DNA from 3 places in the Pedobacter sp. N23S346 genome. Region 3 is predicted to be linked to each of the others. Evidence: riboswitches for the same ligand, from Rfam matches in the RefSeq annotation. Region 3 holds a riboswitch; each other region holds the start of a gene.
The links. Region 3 has a riboswitch for S-adenosylmethionine ahead of ACN1CD_RS07945 (SusC/RagA family TonB-linked outer membrane protein). Riboswitches for the same ligand answer to the same signal wherever they lie in the genome.
Positions count from the first base shown of each region.

Region 1: it holds a riboswitch for S-adenosylmethionine, as region 3 does, so the genes downstream of both, ACN1CD_RS06360 (O-acetylhomoserine aminocarboxypropyltransferase/cysteine synthase family protein) here and ACN1CD_RS07945 (SusC/RagA family TonB-linked outer membrane protein) in region 3, are expected to answer to the same signal.
Region 2: it holds a riboswitch for S-adenosylmethionine, as region 3 does, so the genes downstream of both, metH (methionine synthase) here and ACN1CD_RS07945 (SusC/RagA family TonB-linked outer membrane protein) in region 3, are expected to answer to the same signal.

Region 1 is NZ_JBLYEE010000002.1:593,113-598,496, reverse strand. Features, by position in the region: gene ACN1CD_RS06365 (homoserine O-acetyltransferase family protein) at 1-619, opposite strand, end outside; gene ACN1CD_RS06360 (O-acetylhomoserine aminocarboxypropyltransferase/cysteine synthase family protein) at 664-1,995, opposite strand; SAM riboswitch class I at 2,297-2,407, opposite strand; gene ACN1CD_RS06355 (hypothetical protein) at 2,622-3,629, shown strand; gene ACN1CD_RS06350 (trans-sulfuration enzyme family protein) at 3,809-4,924, opposite strand; gene ACN1CD_RS06345 (hypothetical protein) at 5,045-5,384, shown strand, end outside.
Region 2 is NZ_JBLYEE010000005.1:308,435-313,818, forward strand. Features, by position in the region: gene metH (methionine synthase) at 1-1,366, opposite strand, end outside; SAM riboswitch class I at 1,505-1,608, opposite strand; gene ACN1CD_RS11755 (Bax inhibitor-1 family protein) at 1,764-2,501, opposite strand; gene ACN1CD_RS11760 (hypothetical protein) at 2,540-3,106, opposite strand; gene murQ (N-acetylmuramic acid 6-phosphate etherase) at 3,313-4,119, opposite strand; gene ACN1CD_RS11770 (S41 family peptidase) at 4,309-5,384, shown strand, end outside.
Region 3 is NZ_JBLYEE010000003.1:266,557-271,940, forward strand. Features, by position in the region: gene ACN1CD_RS07935 (TonB-dependent receptor domain-containing protein) at 1-1,164, shown strand, start outside; gene ACN1CD_RS07940 (peroxiredoxin family protein) at 1,613-2,875, opposite strand; SAM riboswitch class I at 3,009-3,114, shown strand; gene ACN1CD_RS07945 (SusC/RagA family TonB-linked outer membrane protein) at 3,470-5,384, shown strand, end outside.

The DNA of each region.
Region 1 (5,384 bases), on a different contig from region 3:
CTTTACTACCGCCATTTGGTTTGTTGGCAAAGAAAGTTCTATCTGTAGCAATTGCCAAACGCTGACTTTCATTAAAAGCAATTCCCCATGGTGAATGTACCGCATTAGTGGCTACAAGGATTAAATTTTCGATCCGTGAAGGCTCAATAATTCCCCATTCAACTGCTTGTTGTCCACCTAAAGAACCGCCAATTAATAACTTAATGGAATCGATTCCCAAATGATTCGCCAATAACTGGTGTGCGGCCACAAAATCGCGAATGGTAAACTGGGGAAAAGCCAGGTAATATGGTAAGCCAGTCGCCGGGTTTATACTTAATGGATTAGTAGTGCCATAATTAGAGCCTAAAACATTAGCACAAACGATATAATGATCTTCCGGATTGAACAAGGCATTCTGCCCAAATAACCCTTCCCACCATTCAAATACATCTGCATTTGCTGTCAAGGCATGACACACCCAGATAACATTACTTTTGCTGGCATTAAGCTCGCCATAGGTTTGATAAGCGATTTGAAGGTTTTTAATCTTTTGTCCGCTTTCTAATTTGAATGACTTATTGTGATGATATGTTGCCGCTAAATGCGCTGAATTGCTATTGTCTATACTGTTTTGCATGTTGTAATGTACTGTAGTTTAAAAAGCCTGAATTATTTGCGCTGTTATGCATGTGTACTTTCTGCATTTATATCAGCGCTGATGGCTGCGAAAGCTTGTTCGAAATCTGCCTTAATATCATCAATGTGTTCAATACCAACCGAAACCCTTAATGCGTTTGGTTTTACTCCGGCTGCCAATTGCGCTGCATCATTCAATTGCTGGTGGGTAGTGGCCGAAGGCTGAATAATCAGGGTTTTTGCATCGCCAACGTTAGCCAGGTGGGAAACTAGTTTTAAGTGATCAATAACCTGACTTGCATTTTCTTTGCTTCCGTTCAGTTCAAATGATAAAACACCACCAAAACCATTGCTCAGGTATTTTTTTGCAAGATTATGATAAGGGCTGCTGGCCAAGCCAGGGTAATTAACTTCCTTCACTAATGGATGATTCTCTAACCAGGTGGCGAGTTCCAAAGCATTGTCTACATGGCGTTGCACGCGAAGCGACAAAGTTTCCAATCCTTGTAATAAAAGAAATGAATTGAAGGGTGAAAGGGCAGGACCCAAGTCTCTCAGACCTTCGACACGGGCACGAATAATGAATTGGATGTTCCCGAAAGGACCGCCGATGCCGAAAACATCATTAAAAACCAATCCATGGTATCCTTCGGATGGTTCCGTGAATTGCGTGAATTTTCCATTTCCCCAGTTGTAGTTTCCACCATCTATAATAACGCCACCAATACTGGTTCCATGTCCGCCGATCCATTTAGTAGCAGATTCTACTACAATGTTTGCACCGTGCTCCAATGGTTTAAATAAATAACCACCAGCACCAAAAGTATTATCAACAATAAATGGGATATCAAATTTCTTAGCAATGGCAGCAATTTTTTCGAAATCAGGAACACTGAAAGATGGGTTTCCTATGGTTTCTAAATAAATCGCCTTAGTTTTTTCTGTAATTTTTTGTTCAAACTCCTCCGGAACATCAGGATTTGCAAAATCAACCTGAATGCCCAAACGTTTAAAAGTGACTTTGAATTGGTTGTAGGTTCCGCCGTAAACGTGCGAAGAGGAAACAATCTGATCACCTGCTTCCAGAATATTATGTAGCGCAATAAATTGAGCCGCCTGGCCAGATGCAACTGCCAATGCAGCCACTCCGCCCTCTAAAGCCGCAATTCTTTTTTCAAATACATCTGTGGTTGGATTCATCAGGCGGGTGTAGATGTTGCCAAACTCCTTCAAAGCAAACAGGTTTGCACCATGCTCGGCATTTTTAAATCCGTAAGAAGTAGTTTGATAAATAGGGACTGCTCTTGAACCAGTTGTTGGATCTATTTCCTGACCGGCATGTAACTGAAGGGTTTCAAATTTATATGAAGCTGACATAATTTTAATAAGTAAAGGAGTGGTTAACTGTTAAAGGAATAAGTTTTTCGTGCTTTCGATGATCATCTTAAGATTTCAAAAAAAGAAAAATCTAGGTTAGGGGCGTATCCTGAATAATCAGGACCTTCCAGTTTGAAAATAAACAAATGAGGAAGTTTTTTAAATTACTATATGCAACAGCACATACAAGTAATTACCTGCATATCGCAACAAATAAACGGAATAGAAGAAATTTCTATTTGTTTTGGTTTAAGACTTGGTTCGCCCTGCGATTGAAAATTTAATGCATTCATCAGTTTTTAATTTATAGCACCAAATAACACCATGTTAATTGGTCAGGAATTGGCACCTTCTCTTTCTGAGGGTTGCCAGTGGGTCATGGAGCCAGTCTCTCGCCACTTCTTTATAAATCAATCTGACTAGATTGACTTTTATTTTAGCTTGCCGCCAAATAATATTTCAAATGTGAGAATTTAATTTGAATACACAAAATAAAATTTTGAAAATTTAATAAATTAATGTTTTTGAAGCTTTTAGTTTCTTAAAAATTGACCTCATCAATAATTAATAAGAAATTAACGGTTAATATTTTAAGTTTGTATAACCTATTTAAATCTAAATTGTTAATGAAAAACGCTAAAATAATCTGTTTTGCGCTGTCAATATTTTTTGCCAGCATCAATAATACCCACGCGCAGTTCGGCGGGCTTAAAGACAAACTTTTAAAAGTGGGTACGGCCCAAGGTGCAAAGGCACTTGGTGTAGATAAATTTTTAAAACAACCAGGTGCAATCACCACCAGTTTTGAAGATGTGAATCGAGAGGGCGAAATGATGCCTGATTTTAAAGCAACCTTAAAAGCCCAACCGCTATATTTATTACCGAAAAATCCGGATGGAGGCTATGTACTTTGTGAAGGACTTTATGAAATGGCCAATAAAAGTTATTGCCTTATGGCAGGTACTTTTGCGCCTTCAAAAGGTGATGGCTACATGTTCGCGCCGGTATTGGGATCGAAAGAGGCAGTAGTTATTGCAATTATTAAAAGTGCAGAAAAACATCCCGAAGTAGAGCAGCATGATATCCAGGCATTGTTATGGACGATTATTGCCCGTACCAGGTTTGCCAATTATAACGGACAGGTGAAGGTTACTGCATTGAAGTTATTAAGTCCACAACAAATTACCATGCTTGAAGGCGGCGCTTTGGGCGTGCTTCCATTTGATGTAATGGAGAAAGCAAAAGACCAGTTGCCATCCGGTTTAAAGGCAGTTTTTGAGGCCGAAAATAACATCCGACAACTGGTATCTTCCGGAAACTATACTTATGCAGATATGGAAAAATATGCCATCATCGCTGGCATGGCACCTCCAAGAGCTGATGTACCAAGCGGAATATGGACAAAACACCCAGATGGTTATTTTGTGCGTTATTTCCCATCAGGCTATTCTATTACAAGGGTTCAGGTATATGTGCCGAAAGAATTAATGGCCTCGGGAGTCAAACTGGTTTATGATGCTGCAGGAGATATTGCCTGTCCTGCAAACACTGGTTCTCAAAGGTTAGCGCAAACCAATGAGCCTTTGAATGCTAATTATAGCCTGAAACTGACAACAGTTTGCAACCCAAAGTAATTCATTAATAAGTGATATAATTTTTAGACAGCTTCTTAATTCGTATTGATTTGGTCATCGGATGAATATGGCATTAATACCATATTCATCCGATGACCAAATTTACCAAGCCTTATTATATTTCTTAAAGCAGTATTTATTCAACGTACCCAGGAACTTCGGTTTGCAATAAGCCTTATTTATGCTAAAGCCTGTGCTAAATCGGCGATAATATCATCCACATGTTCCAAACCAACCGATATTCTTAATAAATTTTTTGGCGTTTTACTATCAGGACCTTCTACAGAATAACGGTGTTCAATCAGACTTTCCACACCTCCTAAACTCGTTGCCTGCGCGAATAATTTAACCTTATTTACCACTCTGCTTGTAGCTTCCACATCTCCTTTAACCAGGAAAGACATCATTCCACCAAAATCTTTCATTTGCTTTTTGGCTATCTCGTGCTGTGGATGTGTTTCCAGTCCCGGATAAAAAACAGCCTCCACATTTGGATGATTAACCAGGTAATCGGCTACAATTTTTCCGCTTTCGCAATGGCCTTTCACCCGATAAGCCAGGGTTTTGATACTTCTGCACAGTAAATAACAATCAAAGGGTGAAGGCACTGCACCACCTGTTTGCTGAATATTTTTGATTTTCTCCCAAAAATCATCTTTTTTTGCAGTAACGATTATCCCGCCAAGTATATCGCTATGGCCGCCTAAATATTTCGTACTGCTGTGCATCACAATATCAGCACCTAATAAAATCGGATTTTGTAAAACAGGCGTACCAAAGGTACTATCGCAAACCAATATAGCGTCATTTGCCTTCGCAATTTTTGCTATTTCTTCAATATCTGTAACCTTCAACAAAGGATTTGATGGTGTTTCAATCCAAATCATTTTAGTGTTCGGTTTGATGGATTTTTTAATCAGCTCCAGGTCTGTCTGATCTACAAAATCAAATTCCAGGGAATCGTTAAAAATGGTAAGCAATTGCTTTTTAATACCCCAATACATATCATCTGGTGCAATAATATGGCTTCCAGGTTTTAGCGCCTGAAACAAAGACATTCCACAATTATTACCCGATGCAAAAGCGGCGGCGTCTTCACCATACTCTAATTTGGCTAAAGTGTTTTCTAAAGCAGACCGATTTGGATTACTTACGCGACTATACATATGTCCGCCAGGATAACCGCCATCTTCATCACGAAAAAAAGTTGTAGATAAATTTATTGGAGGCGTAACATCCCCGGTAGTATTTTTTACAAGATTAGAGGCATGAATAGCAAGAGTTTCTGGTTTCATAATTTTTTTCTTTATATAGGTTAACAGGTTCGCAATTTAATAATTTGATGCAAATTTAATCGTCATAATTGTTTTGGCAAGATTTATGTAATCAGTTCTTCGAAATTAAAAAAAACTAAAATGAAAAGATTATTTATAGCTATCGCAATAGCATGTTCTACTTTGGTTATGTTACAAGGTTGTTCTTCTACTAAAAACGTTTCTACAGGAATTAGTGGTGGAAGAGGTACAGTTACAGGTACTTGGGTATTAAACAATATTGCTTTAGAAGGTCTTCCGGATCAGGCTGTTCAAGGTTTATTTGGAGAAAAATCGTACAAATGTTTTCAGGGAAGTACCTGGAAGCTTACTAATAGCGGAAACGGTTCATATACTTTACCAGCATCAAGTACCTGTGGTGAGGTAATGCAAACCATTTTCTGGTCAGCAACACCAGCAGAAGAAACGTTTCAATTTAAGA
Region 2 (5,384 bases), on a different contig from region 3:
CTTTTAAGGAAATCGAATTCACGATTCCTTTTCCCTGCAAACATTTTAAGCCATTTTCTATCACCGACCATTTGGATGAATCCACCATGATTGGCAACTTTGCAATGTCAGGTTCGGAGGCAATCAGGTTTAGAAATTTGGTCATTGCGGCTTCAGAATCCAGCATTCCTTCATCCATGTTCACATCAATTACCTGTGCACCACCTTCAACTTGTTGCAAGGCAACGGCCAAGGCAGCTTCATAATCTCCGCCTAAAATTAATTTTGAAAATTTAGGCGAACCTGTAATATTAGTCCTCTCCCCAATGTTCACGAAGATGCTTTCTGGCGTAATGGTTACGGGTTCCAGGCCACTCAAACGCATATAAGGCGGAATAATCGGAATTTTTCTCGGAGATGCTTTTCTGGCATTTGCTGCAATACAGCCGATATGTTCAGGCGTTGTACCACAACAGCCACCCACAATATTTACGAAGCCAGAAGCGATAAAATCATCCACTAAATGGGCAGTTTCATGGGGTTGCTCATCATAAGCACCAAATTCGTTTGGCAAACCTGCATTTGGATAAGCTGAAACATAACATCCTGCTTTTGCAGCTAACTCTTCAATATGCGGACGCATTTCTTTCGCACCCAAGGCACAGTTAAAACCAATACTCAATGGCTTCGCATGCATCACGGAGTTTAAAAAAGCTTCAGCCGTTTGTCCGGATAAAGTTCTACCCGAAGCATCGGTAATGGTACCAGAAATCATGATTTCCAGTTTACGCCCAATTACTTCTTCATATTTTTTAATAGCCACAATGGCCACTTTTGCATTTAAGGTATCAAAGATGGTTTCAATCAGCAATACATCCGATCCACCATCTACCAAACCACGTACCTGCTCATAATAAGCGGCTTCCAATTCATCAAAATAAACTGCCCGGTAACCGGGATCATTTACATTAGGCGACATGGAAAGGGTTCTGTTCGTTGGACCAATGGCACCGGCTACGAAACATTTACGATCTGGATTAGCTGCCATAAACTCATCGGCTGCCTCTTTTGCCACTCTTGCACCTTCATAACTTAATTCATACGACAGATCTTCCATCTGATAATCAGCCATGGAAATCCTTTGCGTACTAAAGGTATTGGTCTCGATGATATCTGCACCAGCGGCCAAATATTCGAGATGGATGGCTTTAATAATATCCGGACGGGTAATATTAAGCAAATCATTATTGCCTTTTACGTCGCAGGGATGATCTTTAAACCGTTCTCCTCTAAAATCCTCTTCGGTAAGTGTATAACGTTGAATCATAGTGCCCATCGCACCGTCGATTACTAAAATACGTTTTTCTAATTCTGCTCTTATGCTCATTCTGTTATTAGATGTGAGAGACGAGAGGAGAGATATGAGAAATTAAGACATTTATAATTGGCCTCAAATCTCAAATCTAATTTCTCAAATCTCAAAAAAGGCTTATTCAAAAAGTTGGCACATGGATAGTACTTCCTTAACTTATCTTTCTCCCGGTTAACCGAGATTAGAATGTAGCACCTTGTTGGCACAGGTTGCTAAGACTTCGTTGGGTCTAATCCCTCCGTCTTTCTTAATAAGCATACAAAAATGCAACAAAGCAACATCATTTCCAAAATTTATCGCTTCGTTACCAAATAAAATTACAAAGGCCATGCAAAAATGCATAGCCTTTAAAATAATGTTTTGTTGTTAACCTAAAACCAATGAAATCCGATGGTTAGGAATTTTTATTGAATTATCTTCTGCCTCCAAATAAACGCAAAAGAGATAGAAATAAGTTAATGAACGTGATGTAAAGCGATAAGGCACCCATTATGGCTAATTTTTTGCTGTCGGCCAATGCAATTTCATTTCCGCTTTCATCCAAACCTTCGCCTATTCTTTTAATTTCCTGGACCTTGTAAGCGGTAAGCGCTGTAAAAATAGCCACACCAACAAAGCCTAAAATGTAGTTCAAAGTTTCGCTACCGATAAAGAAGTTGATCAGACTTACTACAACTAAGCCAATTACTCCGGCCATTAAGATTGGCCCGAATTTACTCAAATCAACATCTGTAGTATAGCCCATTACTGCCATAACAGCAAAAATAATTGCTGCTGCAACGAAGCAAATGGCGATAGAGGTGGAGGTATAAATTAAAAGGATAAAACCTAGCATAACGCCTGTTAGCAAAGAATACAACAGAAAAACTCCCACTAAAGCAGGGAATGATAACCTTTGCATGGCGGCCCCCATCAGCATGACTAAACCAAGTGGTGCAAAAATAGCGATGTATCCCAATACGGTAAATCCTTTTTCAGCTACTAAGTAAGATAAGATTCCCGGAGAATTTGCCAATACAAATGCAGAAACGCTTGAAACGATTAATGCAACGAACATCCATAAGAATACGCTGGCAAAGAATTTTTTAGACACTGAGTTTTCCTGTACGAAAACACTATTGCCTTGATATTGATAATTTTGTTGTTCCATTTTTATTTGTGTATTTAAATGATTTTAAAAATAATACTTTAATTCAGTCTTTTTGTCAGCATTTCTTCAACTTTCTTAAAGAACTGTAACGGTTTTAAGGTACGCCAGGGCAGGTTATCGAAAGCTCCTCCAAAGTTGATGTAATAATCAATGTTATTATCTTTAAACTCCCTGATCACATGTTCCTGAAAGTTTACCCCAACAATCCAGCCATCTTCTACTTCCTGAAACCATTCTTCATAATAACTGTCATCAGAGGAATGAAAATTAAGCACATTTTCGCCAATTAAAATGAATTTGTTAATTCCTTCATCCATCATCAATTCCAGGATATCGCGCTTAAGCAACATGATATCATTGTTAATGGCATCGTTCCACTCCCCTATAAATTCTATAATGGCATAGCTGTGATCATAATCAGCATACAATACCTTCATGTATAATGTATTAGAACCAAACTCATCCCACTGCGGGTGAAGCAGAAAATTATAGATCTGCTTATCAAAGTATAGCTCAGAATATTCGGTATTGTAAAATGGCGAACGCTCATCTTCTGCCGAAATATAATCATCTCTCCACTGGTAATACGGCTCTATCTCGTGCATGTTTTTTTAATTATTGAATGAGTGAATTTTGAATGACTAAATGAGAAAATTTTGAATGATTGAATGTTGAGTGAATGAATGAATAAGTTTAAAATCCATGAATTACCTAATACCAGCGCTAAATTCAATCATTCTTTCATTCTGTTATTCTCCAATTCTATCATTCTCTAACTCAATCCTTCTATCCTTCTCACCTTCATTCATTTCTAATGTTGCCCGGCATTTACAGCTTTACGCACACTCCCATGTTTATTCAGCAAATCTGAAGCAATTTCATAGCTTACATTTAATTCATCAGCCACCATTTGCGTACCGCGATCAACAAGTTTATGATTAGTTAACTGCATATCTACCATTTTGTTTCCTACCACACGGCCCAATTGAACCATTACCGTAGTACTCAGCATATTTAAAACCAACTTTTGTGCCGTTCCGGATTTCATTCTTGTAGAACCCGTAACAAATTCAGGGCCTACCACCACTTCTACCGGGAAATCAGATTCTGCAGCAATTGGTCCGCCGGCATTGCAAACAATGCAACCCGTTAAAATACCATGTTTACGTGCGGTGTTTAAGCCACCAATTACGTAAGGTGTAGTGCCCGAAGCAGCCAAACCAACCAGGCAATCTTTTTCGTTGATATTAAATTCCTGCAGATCTTTCCAGGCTTGTACGGCATCATCTTCGGCAAACTCTACCGCTTTTCTAATCGCAGTATCACCACCAGCAATAATTCCTACCACCCAATCAAACGGAACACCATAAGTTGGCGGACATTCGGATGCATCAACTACACCTAAGCGGCCGCTGGTACCCGCGCCAATGTAGAAAAGACGACCACCTTTTTTCATTCTTTCAGCCACAGCCGAAGTTAATTTTTCTATTTGAGGCAAAGATTTTTCAACAGCAAAGGCAACAGTTTTATCTTCATTATTGATCCCCTGCAAAACTTCCATTACCGACATTTCATCAATGTGGCTATAGTTTGATTCTTGCTCGGTAACTCTATTCATATGTTTATTTTTGATAAAATTCGGTAAATCTTTTCTAAAATCTATCCTAAAAATTTAAAAATATAGATCATCACATCAGGAAGGCTCCTTTGAACTGTTAATTTATGTGAAATATTATAAACAAAAGACAAGAAAATGCAGTTAAAAAATATATCAACCCGCTTATTTTCATAAATTTGCATAACGCCAATGAAAAAGAATACCCGTACAAACATACTGATTGCCATAAGCTATTCCGTGATCCTGATAGTGGGCATGTATTTGGGTATTAAGTTTATTAAAGATCAAGGATTTGGCGTAAGCAGAAGACCTGAACTAGCAAATAATAATGACGAAAAGCTCGAAGAAATTCTTCACATCATCAACAAAAACTATGTTGATGACATTAACACAGATTCATTTCAAAATTTGCCGATTGATAGCGTTTTACATCAATTAGATCCCCATAGTGTTTATTTACCTCCTGCAGATGCGCAGAATATGACGGATAATCTCGAAGGAAATTTTGAGGGCGTGGGTATAGAATATTATATGCTTAATGATACCATGATGGTAACTGGTGTAGTGAAAGATGGGCCAGCTTATCAGGCAGGTATTAAACTGGGTGATAAAATTTTAACCATTGATACCACCATGGTAAGTGGAAGAAATTTACCTAAAGAAAAATTAACAGGAAGATTTAGAGGGAAAGCGGGTAGCGGAGTTGGGGTAACTTTGTTGCGCAGTGGTACGCAGGTACAAAGCCGGTTAATGGTTACCCGCGGCAAAGTGAACATTAGCAGCATCGATGCTTCCTACATGATTAACCCTGAAACCGGATACGTTCGGATTAGTAAGTTCGGTGCCAATACCGATAGTGATTTCGCAACTGCCGCTGCTAACTTAAAAGCGAAGGGCATGAAAAAGCTCATTTTAGACTTGCGCGATAATGGCGGTGGTTACTTTTCTGCAGCCACAGGTTTAGCAGATCAGTTTTTACCCGAGAACAAGTTAATTGTTTATACCCAAGGTAAACACGAGCCAAGAACAGATTATTTCTCTACCGGAACAGGTGCCTTTCAAAATGGAAAATTAGCCATACTGATTAATGAAAATACGGCTTCTGCGAGCGAAATCGTAGCCGGAGCCATTCAGGATTTAGGTCGTGGTATTATTGTGGGCAGACGCTCTTTTGGCAAAGGCCTGGTACAGGAACAATTTGCTTTTGGAGATGGTTCTGCACTCAACTTAACCATTGCCAGGTATTATACACCATCAGGAAGAAG
Region 3 (5,384 bases):
AATGATAGTAAAACTGATATCAATATATTTGCTTCGAAAATCGATTTTACATGGCCATTATCCAAAACAGCAAAATTAGAGACTGGTTTAAAGACCAGTTTTGTTAAAACCAACAACGATTTTTTGTCTTCAGCATTTTTGAATAATGAATGGCAAAATATTGCAGGCCAAAGCAACCATTTTATTTATAAAGAGAATGTAAATGCCGCTTATGCAAACCTATCAAAAGACTTAGGTAAATGGCAAATTCAAGCTGGCTTAAGGGCGGAATATACCGATGCCACCGGGGTTTTGGTAACCAATAATACGGAAGCAGATCAAAAGTACCTCTCTTTGTTTCCAACAGTCTTTGTTAACCAAAAAATTTCTGAAAATAGTAACTTGCGTTATACCTATGGGAGACGAATTGACAGACCTAATTACCAACAGTTAAATCCTTTCAATTTTTATATGGATCCTTATACCATACAACAAGGAAATCCCTACTTAAAACCTCAGTTTACTAATAATTTTGAGGTGAGCTATAGTTATAAAAGTGGATTATCCTTTTCTTTAGGTTATTCGAAGGTTAAAGATCTGATCCTGGATAGTAAAACAGCACAGAACGATAGCACAAGGATTGTAACCGTTGGGCAAGGAAATATTGGCAGTGGTGAGTATTATTCTGCAGGTTTGTATTTTCCTTTGGCGGTTGCGAAATGGTGGAATTTTCAAAATAATTTCAACCTTTTTTACAACAAATTTAATGATAACAATTTGGAGGGAGCACCTTTTGAATTAAGTAAGCTGTCTTATAATTTTAATATCACAAGTTCAATTACATTGCCCGCCGACTGGACTATCGAAACTAATTTCTGGCTAAATTCTCCAAGGGTGAGGGGATTGGAGACAACCACTATTTATCAATATGCTTTAAATACAGGTGTGCAGAAAAGTTTCCTGAACAAATCTTTAAAGTTAAAATTGAACATCGATGATATTTTCGCAACAAATTATTGGAAGGGTACACTGAATTATCAGAATGTAAACTTACGGGCTCAGAATTATTACATCAATAGAAGAGTTTCCTTTAATATCAGTTACAGCTTCGGAAATCAAAATGTAAAATCGGCAAGATCTAGAAATACCGCAACTGAGGATATGAAGAATAGAGCGGGGGGATAGTGTTGAGTCTAGAGTCTTTAGTCCAAAGTCATTAGTCGAATCGGCATGAAATTAAAAGTCTAAAGGATCATTTAAATTTAAAGGTAAAAGCAGGTTTTTTATTAACCATTGGGACATTAAGAAAAACATCACGCGTCATTCTGAACTTGATTCAGAACCTATTCTGAAGATGTCATTCAGAATGCAGTGAGAATCTCCAGGCACAAAGTACAGAACCGAAAATATGGAAGTATGGTTTATTTTGAAACATTAAGGCATTAAGGAGCATTAAGAAAAATATCACGGGTCATTCTAAACTTGATTCAGAACCTATTCCGAAGATGTCATTCAGAATGCAGTGAAGAATCCCCAGGCTACAAGGCACAGAACCAAAATTCTACCCTATCCTCACTCAATAGGATAAAATAATAAATCCAGCATAAACAATTATTACCAAAGGTTTACTTCATTACTCCTTTAACAAAGCATCAATTTCGGTGTTAAATTCTTTAACAAAGTCAGTGTAATATTTTCCAGTTGCCGGTCCGCTGTAGCCGGTATGAATTTGCGCTACTTCGCCTTTCTTGTTGATAATAATCGTGGTTGGGAAAGAAAGGAAATTATTCAAAGCAGGCAATGATTCAGCCACCACTTTTTTATCTGGTGTACCAGCAATCACCTGGTCATATTGGATATCAAATTTTTCCCTGAACCGAGTCAATGCTTTACGCACATAGGCAGAATCCAATTGTCTCTCGTAATGAATACCAATCACTTCTACTCCGCGGTTGCGGTTCTCTTTATACCATGGCGCAATAAAGGAAGCTTCATCCACACAGTTCGGGCACCAGGTACCAGTAATGGTTAAAATCACGACTTTATTTTTAAATTTTTCATCGCTGAGCGAGATTTTCTTACCGTTCACATCAGGAAAAGAGAAGTCGAGTGTTTTGTAACCATCTTTCAAATAAGTTAGTTTATAGGCATCTGGCAACGCAGCGTTTTCATTTTGCTTTCCACTAAATGGCGTATTTCCCCTTGCGCTAACCACCTCACCTGTAATGGTTCCATCTTTTTCAAAACTTCCTTTGTAATAAGACGGACCCGAGCCGATAAAGCTTGATAAATAAAAATCATTGCCTTCTACAATTCCTTCCAGATAACGGGAATCGCCGGTAATGCGTAAAAATGTTCCGGAGATTTTGTTGCCATCTTGTTTGAACAGTCCGACAGCATTTTCGTCTTTCCCATTTGGAGATTTAAAAGTAACGTCATACTTGCCAGAAAAATCTGCTGCTGCCGCTTTACCAGTTGATTTGAAGCGATAATTTTTTCCTCTTGTTGCACTTACGGCCAAGGGTGTTCCGGATCGATCTTGTTTCCGTAATGTTCCAACCAGTGAATCGCCTGAAATTTTAAAAGCAAGTTCATTATCAAACTGATCTAAAGAAACTAAGATAGAATCTGAAGTCTGCTTTACGATGCCTCCTTCAAAACGTTCTTCCGCATTTAAAAATACTAAATGAGGTTTGTCTATACTCTTGGTAATTTCAAAATTAAATGGTACTTCTATGCCTGGTTTAATCTCAAAAATACCTCGCCAGTTGCCACCTGGCGCAAATGCAGTGCTTAATTTATGTTGAGCAGGTAATTGTTTTTTCTGGGTTTGTGCTTGTAGATTTTGTGCAAGTGTAAAAGCAAATAGCAGAAATAATGATGATTTTATATTCATGGGATGTTTTAATCTATTGATAATACGACAAATGTAAGCATCAAATGAGCGGAGAAAAAATATTTTCAATAAAATCTATAGAATTTGTAGTCATTATGATTTTTATATTATCTTTGCGCCAGTTATTTTAAAATACTTATCAAGAAAGGTGGAGGGAATGGCCCTGTGAAACCTTAGCAACCAGTTTTAAAAAGACATGGTGCTAATTCCATCCCAAAGCAATTTGGGTAAGTTAAGTCAGTTGAATGCAAAATATTATTGATAATATATGAGAGCACTCCTGATTTTACAGGCGTGCTTTTTTTATAAGCCAGATTTGCAAAACCTGATAAGTAGTGATGTAGCGTTAAAAGAAATTTGATGGAAAAAACTAACAAAAAACAATTAATTCAAAAAGTAAATTTCGGAACCTTTTTAAGTCTTCGAATGTGCAGTGGTATTTATTGCTGTAGCAGCTGATAAATACCAGACTATCCCACTCCAATTAAATAATTATTCATGTCTGTAAAAAAATCGCCTAACAGCGAAATGGAATTGCTTTGTCCGAATTTTTTGCATTCACCATTTTAAATGATCATTAATCAACACTAAATTATGTTTAAGAAAATAAAGCTGCCGGCGATATTCTTTTTGCTATTGCTTTCAAATTTCGTTCAGGCGCAAAACATCGCAGTTTCCGGAACAGTAAAGGGCGCTTCCGGTGAGACCCTGCCAGGCGTTTCGGTATTTGTAAAAGGGACTAAACAAGCGGTAACCACCGATAATAATGGTGCATTCAGTATTTCAGTTGCCGGAAAAAACACGCTGGTTTTCTCTTATATTGGTTTTACTACCCGCGAAATAGAAGTAACCGAAGCAACGAAAACTTTGGTGGTAACGCTCAGCGACGGTGAAAATGCGCTCGATGAAGTGGTGGTAACGGCTTTGGGTATCTCCAGACAAAAGAAATCTTTGGGTTATGCCGTTCAGGAATTAAAGGGCGAAAGCTTAACCGAAGCACGGGAATCCAACCTGGTTAACGCACTTGCTGGTAAAGTAGCCGGAGTTAGGGTAACAAACAGTCAGGGTGATATGGGTTCTTCCCGGGTGGTCATCAGGGGAGAAACTTCTATTTCTGGTAACAATCAGCCCTTGTTTGTGGTGGATGGAATTCCGGTAGATAACTCGCAACTTAATTCTGCTGGCGCGAGAGATTATGCCAATGCCATTTCAGATATCAACCCGAACGATATTGAATCCATCAGTGTGCTAAAAGGCCCGAATGCTGCGGCATTATACGGATCCAGGGCTGCAGCGGGTGTGATCATCATCAAAACCAAAACCGGAAAATCGAAAAAAGGCTTAGGGATTTCCTTCAATTCAAATGCGGTAATTGAAAGTTTATTAACCTTACCAAAATATCAGGATGTATTCGGACAAGGATCTGAAGGGAAATTTAGTTATGTAAATGGAAGAGGTGCAGGTGTAAACGATGGTGTGGATGAGAGTTGGGGCCCGAGAATGGATGGCCGTTTAATTCCTCAGTTCTTTTCAAAAGGAGTAGCTGTTCCATTTGTAGCCAATCCGGATAATGTGAGAGATTTCTTCGAAACAGGATATTCTTTGGCGAATGGTTTATCTATAGAAGATGCGAGCGATAAGTTTGATTACCGTTTATCATACAATAACCTGAAACAGGTAGGTATCGTGCCGAATTCTGGTCAGGATAAAAACTCCTTCGCATTAAATACAACGTTGAGGTTAACACCAAAGTTAACGATTACCGCCAATGCAAATTATAGTAAACTGGGTTCTGATAATTTGCCTGGAACAGGCGGTTCAAGATCAACAAGTACCATGCTTCAGTTTGCCTGGTTTGGCAGACAGGTGGATATTAATCAGTTGAAAAACTACCTGGATGAAAATGGAAATACCTTCAACTGGAACAACAGTTACTATAGCAATCCTTATTGGGTAGCTTATGAAAATACCGTATCTCAAAACAGAAACCGGATTATTGGAAGCATTGGTTTGAACTATAAAATTATCGATGGATTAAATTTTAATTTCCGTTCGGGAACGGATTACTATAATGATCGGCGGAAGATAAAAATTGCCTATGGCACAAACGGGACACCATTTGGATCTTACACGGAAAGTGCTTTTACTGTAAACGAGAATAATACCGATGCAACTTTAAGCTATAACAAGCAGCTGAATGATGATTTTAGTCTGGAAGTTTTATTGGGAGGAAATATTCGCTCCAGATATATCGAACAAAATGATCAAAGTGCTCCTCGTTTGGCTGTAGCTGGTTTATATACCTTAAGTAACTCAAGAGATCCATTAACATCTTCCAACAACTACAGCGAACTAAAATCATACAGTGGTTATGCATCAGCGCAAATTGGATTTAGAAATTACCTGTTTGCAAATATAACTGCTCGTAACGATTGGTCTTCTACTTTGCCAGCACAAAACAGGTCGTATTTCTATCCTTCTTTTAACGGAAGTTTCGTACTTACCGAGG